3 regions of the Luteipulveratus mongoliensis genome follow, and region 3 is predicted to be linked to each of the others. Evidence: predicted binding sites of a transcription regulator. Region 3 holds the regulator's gene; each other region holds the start of a gene.

Region 1 (5,270 bases), 730 kb from region 3:
TCCGAGGATCGGATGATGTCGGTGTCGCTTCCGCTGACCGCTCTGAGCCTCCAGGTCGGCGTCGGCCGCACGATCGGCCCCTCCGATGACCGGCTCACCGCGCCGGACGGTGCGACCTTCGTCAAGGTGTCCTGGTCGCCGACGACCTACAGCGGGACCCCGCCTGTCTGGCCGCTGGCGACGGTGGCTCAGCGGCGCGACCCGGGTTCCGCGCTCGCCCTTGTCGCCGGAGGCCAGCGTTATCCGCTCGTCACCGGTCTGACGGCCGCCGACCAAGGGTCCTCCGCCGTGGTGGTCGCCAAGGGCGACGGCTCGGACGTACGGATCGAGGCGACGTACGCCGGCCGCACCGTCACGTCGACCGTGCGCAGCGAGCCGAGCACGGCGTCCGCCATCAAGCGGCCCTCCCTCGACGCGAATCGTGGTTGCGACGCGGCGCCACCGGACACGTTCTTGTGGGTCTCGTGCACCGTCCGCTTCCACCGCGGCCTCTATGTGCCCGGACTCGGCGCGGCTCCGGCCGGTCAGGAGTGGCTCCTGGTCCACAGCAGCTCGGCGTCCCGCAAGGAGGACCGGGCCAGGCAGTACAAGAATCATCAAGGTGCGGAGTACCTGCCGTCCGGGCCTGCATCGTTCACGGTCTCCGTCGGCTCCGCGGCGCCTGCGCGTCAGGTCGGCCGCGATGTCGTGTCCGGCGATCGCGTACGACTCGCTGACCGGGCCTTCCTCGTGCCGGCCGGGAAGCCCGTCGCGATCCGCACCCGCTACCGCCTGCCCATGACGCTGGACGCCGAGCGCAGCGAGTGGAAGTCGGCGCCGAAGACCTACCTGATCGATGTCGGGTCCTCCGGGACCTACACGGACGTCGAGTAGCCCTACAGTCCGATCCCATGTCGTCCTCCCCTGAGCCATCCGTACGTCGCACGCGAGTCGCGCTGCTGGCTGGGCTGGCCGTCGTCGTGCTTGCGGCAGTCGCCGCACTGGGCGCGTGGTCGGTCCTGAAGGATCGTGCCGAGGCCGGTCAGGTGATCCGCGGCGGTCTCACAGACGTCTCGGGCCGCTCCCGGCCGGTGCTGCTGCCTCTCGGACAGGTCGACGTCACGGTCAGTGAGCCGGTCGAGTCCGTGCCTGAGGGAGCGTCTGTCGATGCTCCGCGTGCGCCGTGGGGCGGCAGCTTCGTCGGTGTGAGCTGGGAGACGGGCTACATGGGCGGCTTCCCGACCTGGGCCACCGTGCCGCTGGGGATGGCGCCTGTGCAGCCGCACGTGCACCTCGTCGTCGGCGGTCATCGCTACCCCGTGCCGGGAGCGAGCGGCGGCGACATCGTCGGTCGGCGCAAGGAGACCATCCACGGTGAGGGGAAGGCGTGGATCGCCGTCGACGGCGAGCCCAAGCAGCCGGTCATCGAGATCGAGTACGACGGTGTCACGCAGCGCGTGGACATCGCCACCGGTCGACGTGAGTCGGGTCGGGCTGCGCCGCTGTACTCCCTGGATCGTCAAGGCGCCCACTTCCGGACCTGCCCGGCGCCCCGGATCAGTGGCCTCGGCGGTGTGCTGTCGGTGGACGCGAAGTGCGGGGTCGCGACACCGCTGCGACTGCCGTACGTCTCGGGCCTGGGTTGGGCGAAGCCCGGCCGTGAGTGGGCGGTCATCAACGCATCCGTGTCGTTGCCGAGCGATGGGGAGTGGCGTGCCGCGGCCGGCTCCGGCCCGGCCGCTGACTACGACCTGGAGCCGGTGAGCACGACGTTCACTCTCGACGGTCGAGCGCCGCGACCCACGCCCGAGCTCAAGGACGCGGCGTTCGACGCCACGCGTGGCACCGGCTCGGTGGTTTTCGACGTGCCCGTGAACGGCACGGGCACGCTGCGGATCATGCAGCGGGCGCGGGCCGAGCTCGACGACGTGAACGGCGCACGGCCGCCCCAGAGCGATGCGTCGATCATCCTCGACCGGGCGATGACGCTCGCACCTTGAGGCGGCCGACCGCGCTCACGGCACGAGCACGTAGCGGCCCCTGACGCCGCCCGCCGCAACCTTGTCCAGCGCGACCGCGACATCGGCCAGCGGCACGGTCGCGTGCACACGGGTCGGCAGCGTGCCCGCCACAGTGAGGTCGAGCAGCCGCTGCTGCCGCGCACGATCCGCGTGCACCTTGACCGCCGCGGTCGTGATCCCGCGTACGGAGGCGGGGACGTTCGCAGGCACCACGCCGACGTAGTGACCGCCGTCCCGCACCACGGCGAGGACCGGGTCGACGAGTGCAGCGGCATCGAAGGCCGCATCGACCGACGACACCTCGTCCACGGAGGCGATCGGTCGGGCGCCGGCGTCTGCCACCGCGTCGCGGTCGGACTCCCGTGCCAGCCCGACGACCTCCCAGCCGGCCAAGACGGCGAGACGGACGGCGTACTCGCCCACGGCGCCCGCGGCGCCCGTGACGAGCAGGGTGCGGCCATCGGCCTCGCCCAGCAGGTCCAGCGCCTGGTCCGCGGTGAGTGAGTTCATCGGAACCGTTGCGGCCGCGACGAGATCCAGCTCTTCGGGTACGACGACCGCGGCCTCCGCGGGGACCAGGACCTGGTCGGCGTACGGCCCCGTAGCGTGGTCGAGGCCCTCGTGCAGTGCGGCGACGCGCGTCCCGACCGCCAGTTCCGGGTGCTCGCGGGCCGCGTCGGCACCGACAGCGGTGATCCGGCCGGCGATGTCCCAGCCCAGGCCGGTGTGCTCCGGCTGGTCGATCCAGCCGATGCTGTGGAAGAAGCCCGAGACCACCATCAGGTCGACGGGGTTGACCGTCGCCCCTTCGACCGCGATGCGGATCTCGTGCGGTGCGGGTTCGGGAGTGGCGACCTCGATCACCTCGACCGAGGCGTCGGGGCCGGGAGTACGGACGACGGCTGCGCGCATGACTGCTCCTTCGTGAATGGATGACATGGCGGCTACTCTGAGTCAGGCACTCTCTCGTGGGAAGTAGGCACCTGAGAGTGCGTAACCAACGCAAGGGGATGTGATGGCCACCAAGACCGCCGCTCGCCGCCGCACCGAGGCCAAGGTCGAGTACGACGCGTTCATGGCCGCGTGCAAGAGCCGTCAGCTGCTCGACCGGCTCACGGACAAGTGGGTGACGCTGGTGATCAGTGCGCTCAGCGAGCGGGACATGCGCTACTCCGAGCTGTCGCGCCGGGTCGCCGGCGTCAGCCAGAAGATGCTGACCCAGACGCTGCGCAACCTCGAGCGCGACGGTCTCGTGACGCGCACCGTCACGGCCACCGTGCCGGTCACGGTCGACTACGCCCTGACCGACCTCGGAGGCTCGCTGCACACGGTTGTTCAGCACCTCAAGGACTGGGCCGAGGACAACATGGACGACGTACTGGCCGCCCGGGAGGCGCACGACCGGCGTACGGCCTGACCGGGGAGCGCCTCCTGATCGCGAGACGCTCTGGCACTCGAGTTGACCGAGTGCTAATCGCGACTTAGATTCGGACTTGGCACTCGCCTGGGGCAAGTGCCAGCCACGGTACGAGCACCGACCCCCGCGACGGCGGCGCTCGTGACCAGCCGGCACGACCCAGGCGTCACGTATCCACACCTGCCCGTCTGGGCAGGCCTTTCACGCATAAGGAAGGTCACACCGTGTCGGTGAACATCAAGCCGCTCGAGGACCGCATCGTGGTCAAGTCGGTCGAGGCCGAGCAGACGACGGCGTCCGGTCTCGTCATCCCGGACACTGCCAAGGAGAAGCCCCAGGAGGGCGAGGTCCTGGCCATCGGTCCGGGTCGCATCGACGACAACGGCCAGCGCGTCCCGCTCGATGTCGCGGTCGGCGACAAGGTCATCTACAGCAAGTACGGCGGCACTGAGGTCAAGTACGCCGGCGAGGAGCTGCTCATCCTCTCGGCCCGCGACGTGCTCGCGGTCCTCGCCTGAGTCGACATCTCGTCTGCGACGTACGCCCCGGTCCCGCTGCCATCAGCAGCCGGGGGCGGGGCGTACGTCGTACCCCGCTCTTTGAATCGCATCCGGAAGGAACAGCATGGCTAAGCAGCTGGAGTTCAACGACTCCGCGCGCAAGTCGTTGGAGCGTGGCGTCGACGCCCTCGCCAACGCGGTCAAGGTGACGCTCGGCCCCAAGGGCCGCAACGTCGTCATCGACAAGAAGTGGGGCGCCCCCACGATCACCAACGACGGTGTCACCATCGCTCGCGAGGTCGAGCTGGACGACCCGTACGAGAACCTTGGCGCGCAGCTCGCCAAGGAGGTCGCCACCAAGACCAACGACGTCGCCGGTGACGGTACGACGACGGCCACGGTGCTGGCCCAGGCCCTGGTCAAGGAGGGCCTGCGCAACGTTGCTGCCGGTGCCGGTCCGGCCGGGCTCAAGCGCGGTATCGACCAGGCGGTCGAGGCCATCAACGAGCGCCTGCTGAGCAACGCGCGTGAGGTCGAGGGCAAGGACGAGATCGCGCAGGTCGCGACCCTGTCCGCGCAGGACCCGACCATCGGTGGGCTCATCGCCGACGCGTTCGACAAGGTCGGCAAGGACGGCGTCATCACCGTCGAGGAGTCCTCGACGACGGCGACCGAGCTCGACTTCACCGAGGGCATGCAGTTCGACAAGGGCTACCTGTCGCAGTACTTCATCACCGACGCTGAGCGCATGGAGACCGTCCTCGAGGACGCCTACATCCTCATCAACCAGGGCAAGATCTCTTCGATCGCCGACGTCCTGCCGCTGCTGGAGAAGGTCGTCCAGGCCGGCAAGCCGCTGGTGATCATCGCTGAGGACGTCGAGGGCGAGGCCCTGTCGACGCTGGTCGTCAACAAGATCCGTGGCACGTTCAACGTGGCCGCGGTCAAGGCGCCCGGCTTCGGCGACCGCCGCAAGGCCATGCTGCAGGACCTCGCGATCCTGACCGGTGGCCAGGTCATCGCCGAAGAGGTCGGTCTCAAGCTCGACCAGGTCGACCTGGACGTGCTGGGTCAGGCTCGTCGTGTCGTCCTCACCAAGGACACGACCACGATCATCGACGGCGCCGGTGAGTCCGCTGACGTCGACGGTCGCGTCAAGGAGCTCAAGGCCGAGATCGAGCGGACCGACTCCGACTGGGACCGCGAGAAGCTCCAGGAGCGTCTCGCCAAGCTTGCCGGCGGCGTGTGCGTCATCAAGGTCGGCGCCCACACCGAGGTCGAGCTCAAGGAGAAGAAGCACCGCATCGAGGACGCCATCTCGGCGACCCGTGCAGCGATCGAGGAGGGCATCGT
Region 2 (5,270 bases), 1.0 Mb from region 3:
GTCATCACCGCTGCAGTCGCCCTGGTCAGCCTGCGCGACGTGCCGGCGTACACCGAGCCCGCCGCGGACGAAGCCGCGAACGCAGAGGTCCAGGCGGACGACGAGGGCGACGCGAACGAGGTACGTGGGCTCGGTCACGAGTCGCTCCCGGCGCCCCACGGTGACCTGGTTGGTGCCGTATCGTCGCGGGGTGAGTGACCTCAACGCCTCATTGGCCACAGCCGTCACATCAGTCCCAAACGCCTCAACCATGAATGACACCGTTGTGATTTCGGCCCTATCATCGGAAGCGGACATCGATCACGACGACGTCGTTCAGGCGTCGATGGAGGACCGGACATCCATGAGTGCCGCGGAGCAGGCCCAGCAGCCGCACAGCGACGAGCTGAGCCAACGCGACCAAGAGATCTTGTCGTTCGAGCGCCAGTGGTGGAAGTACCCCGGCGCCAAGGAGCAGATGATCCGCGAGCGGTTCGACATGAGCTCCACTCGCTACTACCAAGTTCTCAATTCTTTGATCGACAGCTCGTCGGCTCTGGCCCACGACCCGATGCTCGTCAAGCGGCTCCGGCGGCTGCGGGCCTCACGTCAGAAGCAGCGGTCGGCGCGCCGGCTCGGGATCGAGCTCTGAGCCCCACGATCAAGTAACGCCCGTCTCGGTGCAAGGCCGGGGCGGGCGTTACTCGTGTCCTCTGTACCTCACATTCCGCCCAGCCAAGCGGTCGGAACGATCTGGCGGGGTCGACCCGTCGCACCCACATGGCTACCGACACAGTGAGCAGCGACGGACTGGGTGAGCGTGACCCGTCCCGTGCGGCGTTCGTTCGCCGCGTCGACCGTAACGCCCATCGCTCCGTACGAGAGCTTCTCGATGACCTTCGTGCGGAGTTCGCCCTCTGCGACACGATCGTCGCCCGGTGCACCGGTCTCGAGGCTGACAGCCTCCATCGGGCCCGTGCCACGAGCGGCCTCACCCTCGACCAACGACACGATCTCGTCGAGCTGTTCGCGCTCTGCCAGACGGTGGAGGACCTCCTCGGCGTGAGCGTCGAGGGCTGGCTCGAGGCGCCGGCACCGATCGGCGACCTCCTCGACCGGCTCGCCCACGACTGCACACCGGTCCCGGCCGCGCTCGCCGCCTGATCCGTTCGTCGGTGGCGCCGACACCAAAGTCGACAGCCACCTGAACCCTCGGCCGATGCGCTCGGCGGCCCGCGGCCGGCACCATGGCAGACGTGGCGACCGAGCAGCGATACCTGATCACCGTTGGCGGGCACGACTACGTCCTCAGCAAGCACGAGCAAGGGCTTAGCCAAGTCCTCGTCCTCACCGTCGACGGTGAGGAGATGGCCCGCGCGAAGTCCTCTGACAAGCGCGTGACGCTCGGCGACGACGATCGCCCCGACCTCGGCCACCTCACGATCCGACTGACCACCCTCGGTTCAGTGCGCCGCGCGACGCTGACCCGCGGCGACCTGGACGTCGACCTCGATCCCGAGCCCGGGTCGAAGGCTGCCCGGCTTGAGGCCAAGGCGCGCGAGCACCCGCGGTTGTACGCCGCCCGTCACGTCGTCGGTGCCGTCGCCGGCCTCCTCGTGCCCCTTCTCGGGCTGGGGCTGCTCGTCAAGCTGCTGCTGGGCTGGCTGACCGACCGGCTCCCGGATGTGAACCTGCCGTCGATCGACCTCCCATCGCTGCCGCTGCCGGACTGGGACCTGCCCGACTGGGAGCTCCCGGGCTGGGTCACGGCAGCGGTCGCGGTGGCGAAGTACGTCGTCCCGGTGGCGATCGCGATCGGCATCGCCGCGCACGAGGTGCGCCGCCGGCGTCAGCAGGACCAGCTCAAGGAGCAGCTGCGCGAAGGTGCGGTCGCCGCGGAGCCGAGCGGTCGGCGTACCGGAGGCCCGAACACAGAGTGACTCGCATTTGCACTCGGAGGGGTCGAGTGCTAATCATGGCCTTAGCACTCTCCCTGTGAGAGTGACAGACCAGACCGTACGTCGAGGGGCTGGCCTCATAGGCGACGTGAGCCTGCGGGGATCGGTCTCGTCCGTCGCGGGCGTCGTGCGGTCGATTCGCTTTCGTGTGGGAGGAACCACCGCGCATGGCAAAGCTCATTGCATTCGACGAGGAGGCGCGCCGCGGTCTCGAAAAGGGTATGAACACCCTTGCCGACGCCGTCAAGGTGACGCTTGGCCCCAAGGGCCGCAACGTCGTGCTCGAGAAGAAGTGGGGCGCCCCCACCATCACCAACGATGGTGTGAGCATCGCCAAGGAGATCGAGCTCGAGGACCCCTACGAGAAGATCGGCGCTGAGCTGGTCAAGGAGGTCGCCAAGAAGACCGACGACGTCGCCGGTGACGGCACGACGACGGCCACCGTCCTGGCCCAGGCCATGGTCAAGGAGGGTCTGCGCAACGTTGCGGCGGGTGCCAACCCGATGGCCCTCAAGCGGGGCATCGAAGCCGCAGTCGCTGCTGTTTCTGAGTCGCTGCTCGACCAGGCCAAGGACATCGAGACCAAGGAGCAGATCGCTGCGACTGCCTCGATCTCCGCTGCTGACCCCCAGATCGGCGAGCTCATCGCCGAGGCCATGGACAAGGTCGGCAAGGAAGGCGTGATCACGGTCGAGGAGAGCCAGACCTTCGGTCTGGAGCTCGAGCTGACCGAGGGCATGCGCTTCGACAAGGGCTACATCTCGGGTTACTTCGTGACCGACACCGAGCGCATGGAGACGGTCCTGGAGGACCCCTACATCCTCGTGGTCAACTCGAAGATCTCGAACATCAAGGACCTGCTCCCGCTGCTGGAGAAGGTCATGCAGTCGGGCAAGCCGCTCGCGATCATCGCCGAGGACGTCGAGGGCGAGGCCCTGTCGACCCTGGTGGTCAACAAGATCCGTGGCACCTTCAAGTCGGTGGCTCTCAAGGCTCCCGGCTTCGGTGACCGTCGCAAGGCCATGCTCGGTGACATCGCCATCCTCACCGGTGGTCAGGTCATCTCCGAGGAGGTCGGCCTGAAGCTCGACACTGCCGAGCTGGACCTGCTGGGTCGCGCTCGCAAGGTCGTCGTGACCAAGGACGAGACGACGATCGTCGAGGGTGCCGGCGAGGCCGACGCCATCTCGGGTCGGGTCGCTCAGATCCGCGCCGAGATCGAGAACAGCGACTCCGACTACGACCGCGAGAAGCTGCAGGAGCGCCTGGCCAAGCTGGCCGGTGGCGTCGCCGTCATCAAGGCGGGTGCCGCGACCGAGGTCGAGCTCAAGGAGCGCAAGCACCGCATCGAGGACGCTGTCCGCAACGCGAAGGCTGCTGTTGAGGAGGGCATCGTCGCCGGTGGTGGCGTCGCTCTGCTGCAGGCGACCGACGCTGCGTTCAAGGGTCTGAAGCTCGAGGGTGACGAGGCGACCGGCGCGAACATCGTGCGCGTGGCCGCCGAGGCTCCGCTGAAGCAGATCGCGTTCAACGCCGGCCTCGAGCCGGGCGTCGTGGTCGAGAAGGTTCGCTCGCTGAAGCCCGGCGAGGGCCTCAACGCTGCGACCGGTGACTACGTCGACATGATCAAGGACGGCATCATCGACCCGGCCAAGGTGACGCGCTCCGCGCTGCAGAACGCCGGCTCGATCGCTGCGCTGTTCCTGACGACCGAGGCCGTCATCGCCGACAAGCCCGAGAAGGCTGGGGCGGCTCCGGCCGACCCGTCGGGTGGCATGGGAGACATGGGCTTCTAAAGCCACGAACCCGTACGCGCTGGGCGGCTCTCCCTTCGGGGAGGGCCGCCCTTCGTCGTACCCGCCGATGTCCGGTCCGACGTGCACAACCGTGGTCGCCCAGGACCCGCGAGGCGGACTTCCGCGCGAGTTCGCTGATATGTAGACACGTTACGGACGTCTCACCGAACACGTCGGCGGACCCGGGTGCATGGACGGTGACCTTACGTGGGTGCAGAATCGCGCTCGTGACCTCGTCCCGGCAGATTGCGCACCGTTCGCCTGCTGGAGTTCTCTTCCTCGGTGCGTTGGGCGTCGTGTTCGGCGACATCGGCACCAGTCCGCTCTATGCGATGCAGACGGTGTTCAGCATCGACCACAACAAGGTGCAGCTCACCGAGAGCGACGTCTACGGCGTGGTGTCGCTGATCTTCTGGGCCATCACGCTGATCGTCACCATCAAGTACGTCGGGCTCATCCTGCGTGCTGACAACGATGGCGAGGGCGGCATCCTCGCGCTCGCGGCTCTTGCCAGGCGGTCACTGCCGCGCGGTGACCGGCGCGTCCCACTGGTCATGGTTCTCGGCGTCATCGGCGCATCGCTGTTCTTCGGTGACAGCCTCATCACGCCGGCGATCTCGGTCCTGAGCGCCATGGAGGGTCTGGAGGTCGCGGCGCCCAGTGTCGAAGGCGTCATCCTCCCGGTGGCCGTCGTGATCATCGTGGCGCTGTTCGTCGTGCAGCGGTTCGGCACCCAGGTGATCGGTCGCGCCTTTGGCCCGGTGATGGTCGTGTGGTTCCTGACGCTCGGCGTCCTCGGGATCCGCCCGGTCATCGACCGGCCCGGGATTCTCGCGGGCCTGTCACCGACGTACGCCCTCGCGTTCGTCCTCGATCGCCCGTTCGTCGCCTTCATCGCCATGGGAGCCGTGGTCCTGGCGATCACCGGAGCCGAGGCGTTGTACGCCGACATGGGCCACTTCGGCCGCGCGCCGATCCGCCGGGCCTGGTTCTTCATGGTGTTCCCGTGCCTGACGCTGAACTATCTCGGCCAGGCGGCTCTGATCCTGAACGACCCGAAGACCGTCAGCAGCCCGTTCTTCGAGCTCGCGCCGGGCTGGGCGCAGCTCCCGCTCGTGGTGCTGGCGGCGGCGGCGACGGTCATCGCGTCCCAGGCGGTCATCTCCGGCGCGTACTCGGTGTCACGGCAGGCTGAGCGCCTCGGCTTCCTGCCGCGACAGACCGTCATCCACACCTCGAACGAGGGGGGCCAGATCTACGTCCCCGCCATCAACTGGATCCTGTTCGTCGGGGTCCTCCTGCTGATGTTCGCGTTCCGATCCTCCGCCAAGCTCGCGACGGCGTACGGCCTGGCGGTCACGGCGACGTTCATCCTGACGACGACCCTGTTCCTGATCTACGCCCAGGCGGCGTGGAAGTGGCCGCGTTGGCGAATCGTCCTGGTGGCCGTGCTGTTCGGGGTACCGGAGCTGACGTTCTTCAGCGCCAACCTCACCAAGGTCGTCCACGGCGGCTGGTTGCCGGCCCTCATCGCAGC
Region 3 (5,270 bases):
GCGAGCGCAAGGCGTACGACATGGGCCGGCTTCACGTGCGCAGCCCACCTGCGCAGGACGAGGGGTGCGACGGCCAGCGGCACGAAGAACGGGACCATCGAGAGGCCGGCCTCGGCAGCGCTCCGATGCTGCACGCCCTGCAGGAGGAGGGTCACGAGCAGCAAGGTCCCGTTGCCGACCAGGTTCATCAGCAAGGCCACCGAGCATGAGCCGAACAGCGGCCGAGAATGCCACAGCTCGCGCGGCACCAGAGGCTGGGCTGCGCGGCGCTCATGGCATACGAGCACCACCGTGACGAGCCCGCACGCGACAAGGAGCAGAACGACTCCCCGGGCCGAGTCCCGCGAGACGACAGCAGCAGAGACGAGCAGGGCCAGCGCGACCGCAGCGAGGAGGGAGCCGGCGACGTCGACGCGGCGGCGACTACCCGTCGTACGCGCCGGCAGCACCGTCCAGGTGGCGGTCGCAGCGACGACGGCAATGACCGCTGTGACCCCGAAGATGCTCCGCCACCCGAGGAGCTCCACGAGCTCGCCACCGATGAGAGGGCCGGCGGCCAGGGCCGACGCCGACACCGCCGACCAGGTCGCGATCGCGCGAGCACGCGCCCGAGGCTCGGGCCACAGCTCACTGACGGACGCGAGACCGGCGGGCAGCATTCCCGCTGCGCCGACTCCCTGCACAGCCCGGGCGAGCAGCAGGGGCAGCACACTCCAGGCCACGGTCGCCGCGACCGAGCCGACCACGAACAGCGCGAGTCCACCGATGAGCACACGCCGCGACGTCCATCGGTCGACCAGCCCACCTGCGCTCAGCAGGAGGGCGGCCAGCGGCACGGTGTAGGCGACCACCACACCCTGCGTGACGATGCCGGCGTCACCGAACGTCCGCACCATGCTCGGCAAGGCGACGTTCACGACAGTGACGTCGAAGAGCACCAGGAACATGCCGGCGCACAGCACCGCGAGCGTGAGCCGAGGTCGTACGACGGTCGCGGCGTCCGTGGCTGCCTTGAGGTCGTCCATGACCTCCATGCTCGGGGCCGGTTGCTTCGACCCCGGTCGAGGTGTCGGCGGTCGATGATGAAGTCATGACAGCTGAGGGACGACGTAGAGGTGGGGAGCCAGACATCGCGGTCGTGGCTGCCCTGTTCGCTGATCGTTCGCGGGCGCGGCTGCTCACGGCGCTGCTCGATGGCCGGGCGCTGCCCGCCTCACGGCTCGCGCTGGAGGCGGGCGTCAGCCAGCAGACGATCAGCTCACACCTCGGGCGGCTGCTGCAGGCAGGTCTGGTCACGGTCGAGCCCAGCGGTCGGCATCGGTTCTACTCACTGGCCGGCGCCGATGTCGCCACTGCCCTCGAGTCGCTCTCACAACTGGCTCCCGTGCCACCGGTGACGTCCCTACGTGAGGGCACCCGCGCGCGGCGGCTCCGACTCGCCCGCACGTGCTACGACCACCTCGCCGGGAGTCTCGGTGTCCACGTCCTGGCTCACCTCGTGGCGCAGGAGGCTCTGCAGCGGACGGACGGAGGCACCGGAGTCGAACGCGCCCCCGCCGACGCGCTGTCCTCGGCGTCGCGGACGATGCCCTTCGAGCTCGGTCCGACCGCCGCGGAGGAGCTGTCGCGGTGGGGTGTCGACCTCGATGCGCTGCAGGCCGGCGGCGGCACCCGCCGGCCGCTGCTTCGGATGTGCGCGGACTGGACCGAGCAGCGCTACCACCTGGCGGGTCGGCTGGGCGCGGCGCTGCTCACCTCGATCCGCGACCTTGGCTGGGTCGCCGACGGGGCGCGAGACCGAGAGCTGGTCCTCACCGACGCCGGCGAACGATCGATCAGCCGGCTGACGGGTGGGCTACCACCGAGTGCGAGCGAGCAGGACGGCCAGAGCCGCCGGTCCGGCACTTGATGACCGCAGGACCGTCGGCCCCAGGCGTACGGCAACCGCACCCGCCTCGGTCAGCGCGTCGAGCTCGGCGGGGCTGATGCCGCCCTCGGGACCGACAACCAGTAACACGTCACCGCCCGCGGGCAGCTCGACGTCATTGAGTGACGCCGTCGCTTCCTCGTGCAGCACGAGCGTGCGTGCATCACGAGAAACCCTGTCGCACAAGGCTTTTCGATCGACCGGCTCGGCGACGACCGGCACGACCGGGCGCCTCGACTGCTTGGCTGCGGCGCGTACGACGCCGGCCCACTTGCGCAGGGACTTCGCCCCACGCTCGCCGCGCCACTGCACGATGCTGCGCTCGGCCTGCCACGGCACGACCTCGTCCACGCCGAGCTCGGTCGCCGCCTCGATGGCCTGGTCGTCCCGGTCGCCCTTGGCCAGCGCCTGGACCAGCACGAAGCGGGGCGCTGCAGGCTCGACGACCTCGACCGACACAATGCTGAGGTCGAGCTCGTCCCGTCCTGCCGCGCGTACGACCGCCTGTGCCAGCCGGCCGGTGCCGTCGGCCACCTGGACGGACTCACCCGCCGCGATCCGGCGTACGGTCGCGGCGTGCCGCCCCTCGGGGCCATCGAGCAGCAGGCTCGAACCGCCGGTCACGTGGTCTAGCGCGCCCGGCTCGACGTAGAACAGCGGGGCGGTCATGAGTCCGTGAGGTGGGGACTACTTGCCGGCGAACGCGTCGCGCAGGCGACCCAGGAGACCATGGTTGACCGGCTGGAACTTGGCCTCGGGCCGCTCCTCGCCGCGCTCCTTGGCCAGCTGGCGCATGAGCTCCTCCTGCTGGGGACCGAGCTTGGTGGGCGTCCTGACGTTGGCGTGCACCAGCAGGTCGCCCCGCACCGCCGACCGCAGGTGGGTGACGCCGAGGCCCTTGAGGGTGATCGTGTCGCCGGCCTGTGTGCCCGGCTTGATGTCCACGTCCCGAGTGCCATCGAGCGTCTCGAGCGGCAGCGTGGTGCCCAGGGCGGCCGCCGTCATCGGCAGCTCCAGTGAGCAGTGCAGGTCATCGCCCTGGCGTTGGAACATCGCGTGCTTGCGCACCCGTACCTCGACATAGAGATCACCGGACGGGCCGCCGGACGGACCGACCTCACCCTCGCCCGAGAGCTGGATCCGGGTGCCGGAGTCGACGCCGGCCGGCACCTTGAGGGTCATGGTGCGGCGGTTGCGCACTCGCCCGTCACCGGAGCACTCGAAGCACGGGTCAGTGATGACCTCGCCGAACCCGCGGCAGTTGGTGCACGGCCGGGTCGTCATGACCTGACCGAGGAAGGACTTCTGGATCTGCTGGACCTGGCCGGCACCCTGACAGACATCGCAGGTGCGGGTGCCCGTGCCGGGTCGTGCACCGTCGCCGCTGCAGGTCGGACAGATGACGGCGGTGTCGAAGACCAGGTCGGCGTTGCCACCGAACACCGCGGTCGCCAGGTCGATCTCGAGCGGGACGAGCGCGTCCTGACCGCGCTGCTGGCGCGAGCGCGGCCCGCGGCCGCCACCGGCCGCCTGACCGCCGAAGAACGCGTCCATGATGTCGCTGAACGAGAAGCCCTGGCCGAATCCTGCAGCGCCCGCCTGGGCATAGGGGTCGGCGCCCATGTCGAACGCCTGGCGCTTCTCGGGGTCGGACAGGACCTCGTAGGCCTGCGAGATCTTCTTGAACTCGTCGGCTGCCTCAGGCCCGGGGTTGACGTCCGGGTGGAGCTTGCGAGCGAGCTTGCGATATGCGCGCTTGATCTCCTCCGGGCTCGCGTCGCGGGCGACACCGAGGGCGGCGTAGTAGTCGTTCACTGATCGAGGATCTCCGAGACGTAGCGTGCGACGGCGCGAACGGCCGCCATGGTCGAGGGGTAGTCCATCCGGGTGGGGCCGAGCACTCCGAGCCCGGCAACGGCCCCGGTGCCGTAGCTGGTGGTGATCATCGAGGTCGTGTGGAGGCCCTCGTACGGGTTCTCCGCCCCGATGCGCACCGCGACCGCGTTCGACGCGTCGGCATCCACTGTCGACAACAAACGCAGCAGCACGACGTGTTGTTCCAGCGCCTCGAGGACGGGCGCGAGGGTGAGGCCGTCGGCTCCTGTGCGCGCCAGGTTGGCGGTGCCGGCGAGGACGACCCGCTCCTCACGCTGCTCGGCCATCGCGTCGGTCAGCGCTTGTACGACGAGTCGCACCGTCTCGCGGTCGCGCTGCGGGAACGCCTCGGCCAGGTCGGCAAGCCCTTGGGTCGCCTCGGCGAGCAGGTGACCGGCCACCTCGGCGTTGAGCCGGGTGCGCAGATCGGCCACCAACCCCTCGCCCTCGGGGGTCAGCAGGTCCTCGCTGACCTCCAGGACACGCTGCTCGACCCGCCCGCTGGAGACGATCAGGACGACCATCAGCCGCTGCGGAGCGAGGGCCACCAGCTCGACGTGTCGCACCGAGGACCGGGACAGGGACGGGTACTGCATGACCGCGACCTGCTGGGTCAGCGAGGCCAGCAGGCGAGCCGTCCGGTCCACCACGTCATCGAGGTCGAGGGACTGCTCGAGGAATTCACGGATCGCCGACTTCTCGGCGTGACTCATGGGCTTGACCTGGCTGAGCCGGTCGACGAACACGCGGTAGCCGGCGTCGGTCGGAACCCGACCCGCTGACGTGTGCGGCGCAGCGATCAGGCCCTCCTCCTCGAGGACGGCCATGTCGTTGCGTACGGTCGCGGCCGAGACACCCAGCTGGTGCCGGTCCAGCAGAGCCTTGGAGCCGACCGGCTCGGACGTCGAGACGTAGTCCTGCACGATCGCGCGCAGCACCTGCAGCCTGCGTTCCTCGCTCATCGACACCTCCTCGCCGTGCTTGGCACTCCTGCGTTCCGAGTGCCAAGTCTACGTGCTCCTTGTACGGTCGCGTGTCGCCACCACGGCGCGGTCGGGCGGTGACCTAGCCTCTGCGGGTGGCGATCGACGGGACGATGATGCCGGACCGAGGGAGCCTGCGACCTAGGCCGGAGGAGGAGTCACGTCCAGTGGGATCAGGTGACCGATACGGCAGCGACGTGCTGAGCACCGATTGGAAGGCCCCCAAGCGGGGTCGGTCCACCGAGGTCGAGGCGACGCCCGACCTGGTGGTCGAGGACGTACAGACCGGATGGTGCGGCGCGGTCGTCCGCGTCGAGAAGGCCGGCGGTATGCACGTGGTCCACCTCGAGGACCGGCGCGGCAAGACCAAGGCGTTCCCTCTCGGACCCGGCTTCCTGCTCGACGGCAAGCCCGTCGTCCTCACGCCTCCGACGGCCAGCCAGCGCGAGGCGCTGAAGGCTGCCAAGGAGGCCGGCCGGCGTACG

Evidence for each region. Region 3 encodes HrcA, which represses chaperone genes, less so after heat shock. Its sites were predicted from a motif close to TTNGCACTCGNNNNNNNCGAGTGCNAA; they were not measured.
Region 1: a site for HrcA is predicted at 3,448-3,474, ahead of groES (co-chaperone GroES). Genes of this name have one in related genera too.
Region 2: a site for HrcA is predicted at 1,961-1,987, ahead of groL (chaperonin GroEL). Genes of this name have one in related genera too.

The regions. Positions count from the first base shown of each region.
Region 1 covers NZ_CP011112.1:1,956,852-1,962,121, forward strand. Annotated here, with positions in the region: gene VV02_RS09365 (hypothetical protein) at 1-873, shown strand, start outside; gene VV02_RS09370 (hypothetical protein) at 891-1,979, shown strand; gene VV02_RS09375 (NADP-dependent oxidoreductase) at 1,995-2,912, opposite strand; gene VV02_RS09380 (winged helix-turn-helix transcriptional regulator) at 3,016-3,417, shown strand; gene groES (co-chaperone GroES) at 3,642-3,935, shown strand; gene groL (chaperonin GroEL) at 4,042-5,270, shown strand, end outside.
Region 2 covers NZ_CP011112.1:1,656,771-1,662,040, forward strand. Annotated here, with positions in the region: gene VV02_RS07925 (MFS transporter) at 1-164, shown strand, start outside; gene VV02_RS07930 (DUF3263 domain-containing protein) at 344-631, shown strand; gene VV02_RS07935 (hypothetical protein) at 760-1,143, shown strand; gene VV02_RS07940 (hypothetical protein) at 1,236-1,919, shown strand; gene groL (chaperonin GroEL) at 2,105-3,733, shown strand; gene VV02_RS07950 (potassium transporter Kup) at 3,961-5,270, shown strand, end outside.
Region 3 covers NZ_CP011112.1:2,684,887-2,690,156, reverse strand. Annotated here, with positions in the region: gene VV02_RS12845 (MFS transporter) at 1-1,025, opposite strand, end outside; gene VV02_RS12840 (ArsR/SmtB family transcription factor) at 1,091-1,909, shown strand; gene VV02_RS12835 (16S rRNA (uracil(1498)-N(3))-methyltransferase) at 1,856-2,596, opposite strand; gene dnaJ (molecular chaperone DnaJ) at 2,615-3,742, opposite strand; gene hrcA (heat-inducible transcriptional repressor HrcA) at 3,739-4,764, opposite strand; gene VV02_RS12820 (DUF3097 domain-containing protein) at 4,983-5,270, shown strand, end outside.